3 regions of the Moritella sp. Urea-trap-13 genome follow, and region 3 is predicted to be linked to each of the others. Evidence: predicted binding sites of a transcription regulator. Region 3 holds the regulator's gene; each other region holds the start of a gene.
The links. The regulator MetJ, encoded in region 3, represses methionine synthesis genes. The targets are predictions, from matches to a motif close to TAGACGTCTAGACGTCTA.
Positions count from the first base shown of each region.

Region 1: the regulator MetJ is predicted to act here: its motif matches at 1,483-1,500, upstream of metN (methionine ABC transporter ATP-binding protein MetN).
Region 2: the regulator MetJ is predicted to act here: its motif matches at 1,060-1,077, upstream of metK (methionine adenosyltransferase).

Region 1 covers NZ_PJCA01000030.1:17-2,295, reverse strand. The annotation lists gene CXF93_RS07460 (methionine ABC transporter permease) at 1-339, opposite strand, end outside; gene metN (methionine ABC transporter ATP-binding protein MetN) at 329-1,363, opposite strand; gene gmhB (D-glycero-beta-D-manno-heptose 1,7-bisphosphate 7-phosphatase) at 1,628-2,182, shown strand.
Region 2 covers NZ_PJCA01000001.1:485,464-487,742, forward strand. The annotation lists gene clcA (H(+)/Cl(-) exchange transporter ClcA) at 1-147, shown strand, start outside; gene CXF93_RS02155 (YfaZ family outer membrane protein) at 274-819, opposite strand; gene metK (methionine adenosyltransferase) at 1,141-2,279, shown strand, end outside.
Region 3 covers NZ_PJCA01000002.1:16,125-18,403, forward strand. The annotation lists gene CXF93_RS02310 (RNA-binding S4 domain-containing protein) at 13-720, shown strand; gene metJ (met regulon transcriptional regulator MetJ) at 861-1,187, opposite strand; gene metL (bifunctional aspartate kinase/homoserine dehydrogenase II) at 1,365-2,279, shown strand, end outside.

The sequences.
Region 1 (2,279 bases), on a different contig from region 3:
TAATGCACCTTCAATTAATCGCGCAATAAATGGGATTGAAGCGACGGTTAATGGCACTATCATCGCGCCAGTTCCGATTGATGAGCCAACAACGAGACGAGTGAACGGAATTATCGCCACAAGTAAAATAATGAAGGGCACTGAACGACCAATATTCACTATGATACTTAATACATTATTTAATTTATTGTTTTCTAAAATGCCATCTGTTTTTGTTACATGTAACAGGATCCCTGTTGGCATGCCAAGTAAACACGCAATTGCGGCTGCGATGCCAACCATCACCAGCGTCTCAATGGTCGCGGTGAAAAGTAAATTAATCATTTGCTCAGTCGACATAACCGATAACCTCTACGTTAACTGCGTGTTGTTGGAAAAATGCTTTAGCTGCAATTGTGTTTTCTTTAGTACCCATAAGCTCGGCAAGCATATAACCAAATTTAATGCCGCCAGCAAATTCAATATCGGCACTTAAAATGTTTACATCAACATTTAAAGTACGGCTTACTTCTGAAATAACCGCAGAATCAACACTATTACCAGTGAAACCAAGGCGTACCAAGGGCATTGAGTTAGCTTTTCTATGTAATGACAGACGCTGTTTGTATTCATCTGGAATTTCAAGGTTAATCGTTGCTTCAATAAATGTTTGTGCCAGTTCTGTTTGAGGGTTGGCGAAAAAGTTAGCAACGGTATTTTGTTCAATGAGTTCGCCTTTATCGATGATCGCAACGTTATGACAAATGTTCTTTACTACTTCCATCTCGTGGGTAATCAGTAGAATAGTGAGACCGAGTCGTTCATTGATATCTTTTAATAAAGCTAAAATAGATTTTGTTGTGCTTGGATCAAGTGCTGATGTTGCTTCATCGCAAAGTAACACTTTAGGTTCAGACGCTAATGCGCGGGCAATTGCAACTCGTTGCTTTTGACCGCCACTTAATTCAGCAGGGTAGGCATTATGCTTTGTCGTTAAACCAACAAGATCAAGAAGAGGTGTGATCTTATCTGTAATTTCGCTTTTAGATATGCCAGCTAATTCAAGTGGCAGTGCAACGTTATCAAATACAGTACGTGATGATAATAAATTGAAGTGTTGAAATATCATGCCTATTTGACGTCTTGCAGTACACAGGTCTGCTTTGTTTAATTGTGTTAACTCAACGCCATCGAGCTGAATTGAACCAGACGTTGGTGTTTCAAGTAAATTAACACAACGTATCAGTGTACTTTTACCAGCACCTGACGAACCTATTACACCGAATATTTCACCGCTTTTAACGTTTAAGTTAACGTCTTTCAGGGCGTACACAGGCTTTTCTGTAGTTTCAAATATTTTATTGATATTTGTTAATTTGATCATTTCAACGCCTAAAACAAAAAGTAAGAATTATTCTATAAAGTTAGATATTAATTCTTCATATATAAGTAACAACTGGATACATATGCTAATTAGTTAGTTGATTAAAGTCAATGGACTTTTTTACATCTAGACGTCTAAACGTTCTTTTATATCATTTTAGGTAGAGTGAAAGCGTAACAAAGATTGCTGCGGTATCGATTGCGAAATTTTGATTGCATGAAATAATGGTCGATTGTATGTCATAGATAACTAAAGGTGAAAATAGTGGCAACTCCAGCTGTGTTTCTAGATCGCGATGGTGTGATTAATAAAGATAAAGGTTATGTTTCAAAAATTGATGATTTTGAATTCATCGAAGGTAGCATTGAAGCAATGCAGCTATTAAAGCTGCATGGTTATCTCCTTGTTGTTATCACCAATCAGTCGGGTATTGCACGCGGCTATTATAGCGAAGATGAATTCATGACCTTAACGGAGTGGATGAATTGCTCACTTGCTGATCGTGGCGTTAAACTTGATGGTGTTTATTATTGCCCTCATCATCCAGACAAAGGTATTGGTGATTATAAGCAAGACTGTTTATGTCGTAAGCCAAATACAGGGATGTTAGATAGCGCAGCACAAGAGTTAGATATTGACTTTAAACAGTCGTTTTTAGTGGGTGATAAGTTATCTGATATTCAAGCAGGTCAAAAATCACAGCTTAAAGGCAATTATTTAGTTTCGACAGGCAAAGTGCTGTGTGAGAAAGGCGCTGAAGTTGCCGATGGTGTATTTGCAGACCTATTATCTGTGGCTAAGATGATAGTTAAAGGTTAAATAGATACGATTTGATTACTATTTGAGCGTTTACATTTTTTTTAATAAAACTACTTGCCAATAAAATGCAGTTCTCTATAATCGCTCCCACTGACAC
Region 2 (2,279 bases), on a different contig from region 3:
ACAGATAACTATGCGCTTATTCTACCTTTGCTGATGACCTGTCTGGGAGCTACATTTATAGCGCAGGCGCTGGGTGGTAAACCACTTTATTCTGAATTACTCAAATTATCATTGAGGGAGAATAAAGAATTAACGCAACACAAATAAGTAGAAAATAATTACACGACACGTTTCAGATTAAGTCATTATTAATTTAAAATATTACGACTAAAAAAATTAAAGCATCCGATAAAGGATGCTTTAATTTACAATAAGATTAAGTTCTACTCGCTCTTAGAATACCCACGCTAAACCAAATAGAATGTCTGCGGTTAGACGTTCTTCAGGCATGTTGTCGTACTCAACTGTTGTGTGATTATACTCAACAAACAAACTTGCAGTCGGCATTAGCGCATATTTAGCACGGAAAACCCACTCGGTGTAATTTTCAGTGTCGCCAAATGCTAGGATTTCAGGGCTGTAATGGAATTCAGCTTCTAAGCTAAATTCTTCAGTTAGACGTAAGCCACCTAAACCACCAAATGCCAATGCATAACCATCACCATTATCGTTATCCATTCTCAGGCCTTTCGCGCCCAGCTCAAAGAATGTTGCACCCGCATCTTGAAACGCATAAATACCAGTATCTAAGGTATAGCCGTTATCGATAGTTTGTAGGTAATCACCTTTAACCTTGAGTGCTTCTTGTAGCTCAACATCATAACCCAATACGATATTGTCGTTGTTGAACGCAAGTGAGACGTTTGATGCTGCACTACTAAAACTAGTAAGGCTAGCAAGTAATCCAGCCGTGATAACGAATGATTTTTTCAATGACACTTTATTCTTCCCAATGGCAAATGAGTGGTAGTTACATGTAATGATAGTGAACGAATAATTATTTTCAGCTGAAAAATGTTCGTCACTTCATACTTTTAATACTTTCGCACTATGCTACTGCATATTGGCTGTTTATAACATATATACATAAATAAAATCCGCTGATAACAGGTCTTTTAAACAATTTGCAAAATAAATATGACCTAGGGTCTATCTTAATACTGCTAAGATCGTTTAGAATAGCCGTCTAGATGTTAAAACTTCTACACATATGAACGTACATCACGTCGATTGTGTTTAAATTAAGAGAGAATTAAAACCATGGCTAAACACTTGTTTACCTCTGAGTCAGTATCAGAAGGTCATCCTGATAAAATTGCAGACCAAATCTCCGATGCTGTACTTGATGCAATCATCGCTCAAGACCCTAAAGCACGCGTAGCCTGTGAGACTTATGTTAAAACAGGTATGGTTATGGTTGGCGGTGAAGTTACTACTAACGCTTGGGTTGATATCGAAGAGATCACCCGTAAGACTGTACGTGAAATCGGTTACATCAACTCAGAAATGGGTTTTGACGCGGATTCTTGCGCAGTATTAAACACCATCGGTAAACAGTCTCCTGATATTAATCAAGGTGTTGATCGTGATGATCCACTAGAACAGGGTGCTGGCGACCAAGGTTTAATGTTTGGTTATGCAAACAATGAAACTGAAGAGTTAATGCCTGCGCCTATTACTTACTCACATAAGCTGGTTAAACGCCAAGCTGAAGTGCGTAAAAGTGGCACACTTCCTTGGTTACGTCCTGATGCAAAAAGCCAAATCACATTTGCTTATGACGACGGTAAAATTGTTGGTATCGATGCAGTTGTTCTTTCAACTCAGCATTCTGAAGATATCAAACAAGCAGACCTTGTTGAAGCTGTGATGGAAACTATCATCAAGCCAGTTCTACCTGAGCAATGGTTAAACAAAGACACTAAGTTCTTCATTAACCCAACTGGCCGTTTTGTTATCGGTGGTCCAGTAGGCGATTGTGGTCTAACTGGTCGTAAAATTATCGTGGATACATACGGCGGCATGGCTCGTCACGGCGGCGGTGCATTCTCTGGTAAAGATCCTTCAAAAGTTGACCGTAGTGCCGCATACGCAGCGCGTTATGTAGCGAAGAACATCGTAGCGGCTGGCTTAGCTGACCGTTGTGAAATCCAAGTTTCTTACGCTATCGGTGTTGCTGAACCAACGTCAATCTCTGTTGAAACATTCGGCACAGGTAAAGTAAGTGAAGAGCTATTAATTAAGCTTATTCGTGAACATTTTGAATTACGTCCACACGGTCTAATCAAAATGCTTGATCTTATGCGTCCTATTTATCAAAGTACGGCTGCTTATGGTCACTTTGGTCGTAGCGAATTCCCTTGGGAAGCGACAGACAAAGCTGAAATCCTACGTGATGC
Region 3 (2,279 bases):
TTTAAGGTTCCCATGTCTGAAGAATACGAAATTGAAGTCATCCCTGTTGTTGTTTCTGCAGAACCAATCGAATTATATAAAATTTTAAAAATTGAGAACCTAGTGACATCGGGCAGTGAAGCAAAGAACCATATTGCTAACGGTTTTGTATATGTGAATGGTGAAGTTGAAACACGTAAACGTAAAAAAATTATGTTTGGTGACATTATTGGTTTTGATGGTGAAGCGTATCAAGTTATGTCAGCCGAAGAGCTAGCGTCATACGATGACGCTGATTATGCGGAGACTGATGATGGCGAAGATTTTCCTGAAGATGAATTTGTTGACCCGGCTGCACTCGAGTCAGATTCTGTCGCAGCATACATGGCTGAACATGATCTTACTGAAGACGATTTCATTGCTAATGATGCCGTTACAAGCGCTGATGTTGAAGCCGATATTGCAGAGCAACAGGTTGCAGAAAATATTGTAGAAGACGTTGCTGTTGAAGCTGCCTTTATCGCGCCAGCAGCGACTATTAAACCTGAAATCGCCAAACCTGCAATTGCTAAACCTGTCGTTACTAAGTCAGTAGTTGAAAGCATTGCTGCTGATACTTGGGAACAGCCAGAAAAGAAGAAAAAGAAAAAACCTGAAGTAAAACAAACTAAAACAGCAAAAGCTGCAGAGCCTAAAAAAGTTGAGAAGAAAAGAGGCCGCGCGGCACCTTTTAGTTTTTAGGACTTAACTTTCAGGGCTTAATTATTAGATTCTAGCTAACGGACTGCATTGAGATGACGAATGCAGACTGTTGAGATCAAAAAAGGCACTCCTTTCATAAAGGGGTGCCTTTTTTATAACTGCTTAGCTATTATTATCGACTAATCATCTTGTTCTAAATAATCATCAATATTAATACCCAGTGCTAACATTTGTGCTTTCGCTTCTGCAGGTATGTTATCTGGCTTGTCTTTGGTTAAATCTTCATCTGCCGGTAATGGTTGGCCAGTGTAAGCATGTAAAAATGCTTCACATAATAACTCGCTGTTAGTCGCATGACGTTGATTGTTAATCTGACGGCGAGTTCTTTCATCTGTCAGTACTTTCAATACTTTCAAAGGAATTGAAACAGTAATCTTCTTTACCTGTTCACTCTTTTTCCCATGTTCTGCATAGGGACTAATATACTCGCCGTTCCACTTCGTCATTTTCGACCTTTGGGTAAATTATTATTTAATGAATAAGTAATAAGTCTACCTTTGAATTTGATTATTGGCAATCAGTATGTAAAGAGCTCTAGACGTCTATTGACCTATTGTGACTTAATGGTGTATGTTTTGAGGTACTGACAATACATTAATTCAATATTAAGTTCGGGAGAACGCATGGACGCAGTGAAGCGCAGTATTCATAAATTTGGTGGTAGTAGCTTAGCAGATGCTACTTGTTATCGTCGTGTATCAGCGATTATTAGTAAGCACACTCAAGCTCGAGATCTGATTGTTGTTTCTGCGGCAGGTAAAACCACCAACCAATTGTTAGAGTTATTACAATTAGCGGAAGATGGTGATCAAGCTGCGCCTGAGCGTCTTATTGCCACCTGTGAATATCAAGCCAAACTCATTGCTGAATTACTCGCAGATGAATTATGTACGCAACTCACCGCTGCACTGCAAGATGATATTCATACCATTGGCCATTTATTAGAAACCAACCTTGATGTTTACGCTAAAAACCAAATTCTTGCCCATGGCGAAGTGTGGTCTGCACGACTGCTCGCGGCATTGTTGAGTCAAAACCAATTGCCCGCAGATAATTTAGATTCACGGTTGTTTTTAACCACGGCATTAGCTGCGCAGCCTGTGGTCGATGAAACCGTGTCTCGCCAAAAATTAGCCGCATGTTTAACGACCTTAAACAATCGCGTCGTGGTTACTGGTTTTATTGCTGGAGATGCCCAGCAGCGCACCGTAACATTGGGGCGTAATGGTTCAGATTATTCAGCGACCTTATTAGGCGCATTAGTTGATGCAGACCAAACGACTATCTGGAGTGATGTGGCTGGGGTATTTAGCGCTGACCCACGTCGTGTCAAAGATGCCGAATTACAAACTAAATTGTCACTCGATGAGGCGGCAGAACTCGCGCGTTTAGGTTCACCGGTATTACATGCACGCACATTACAACCCGTTGTTGGCAGTAAACAGCATGTACAACTGCGTTGTAGTTATACCCCCAGTGAAGGGTCAACCCAGATCCATCGTCGTTTACCCAAAGGTAAGGGCGCTAAAATCGTCACT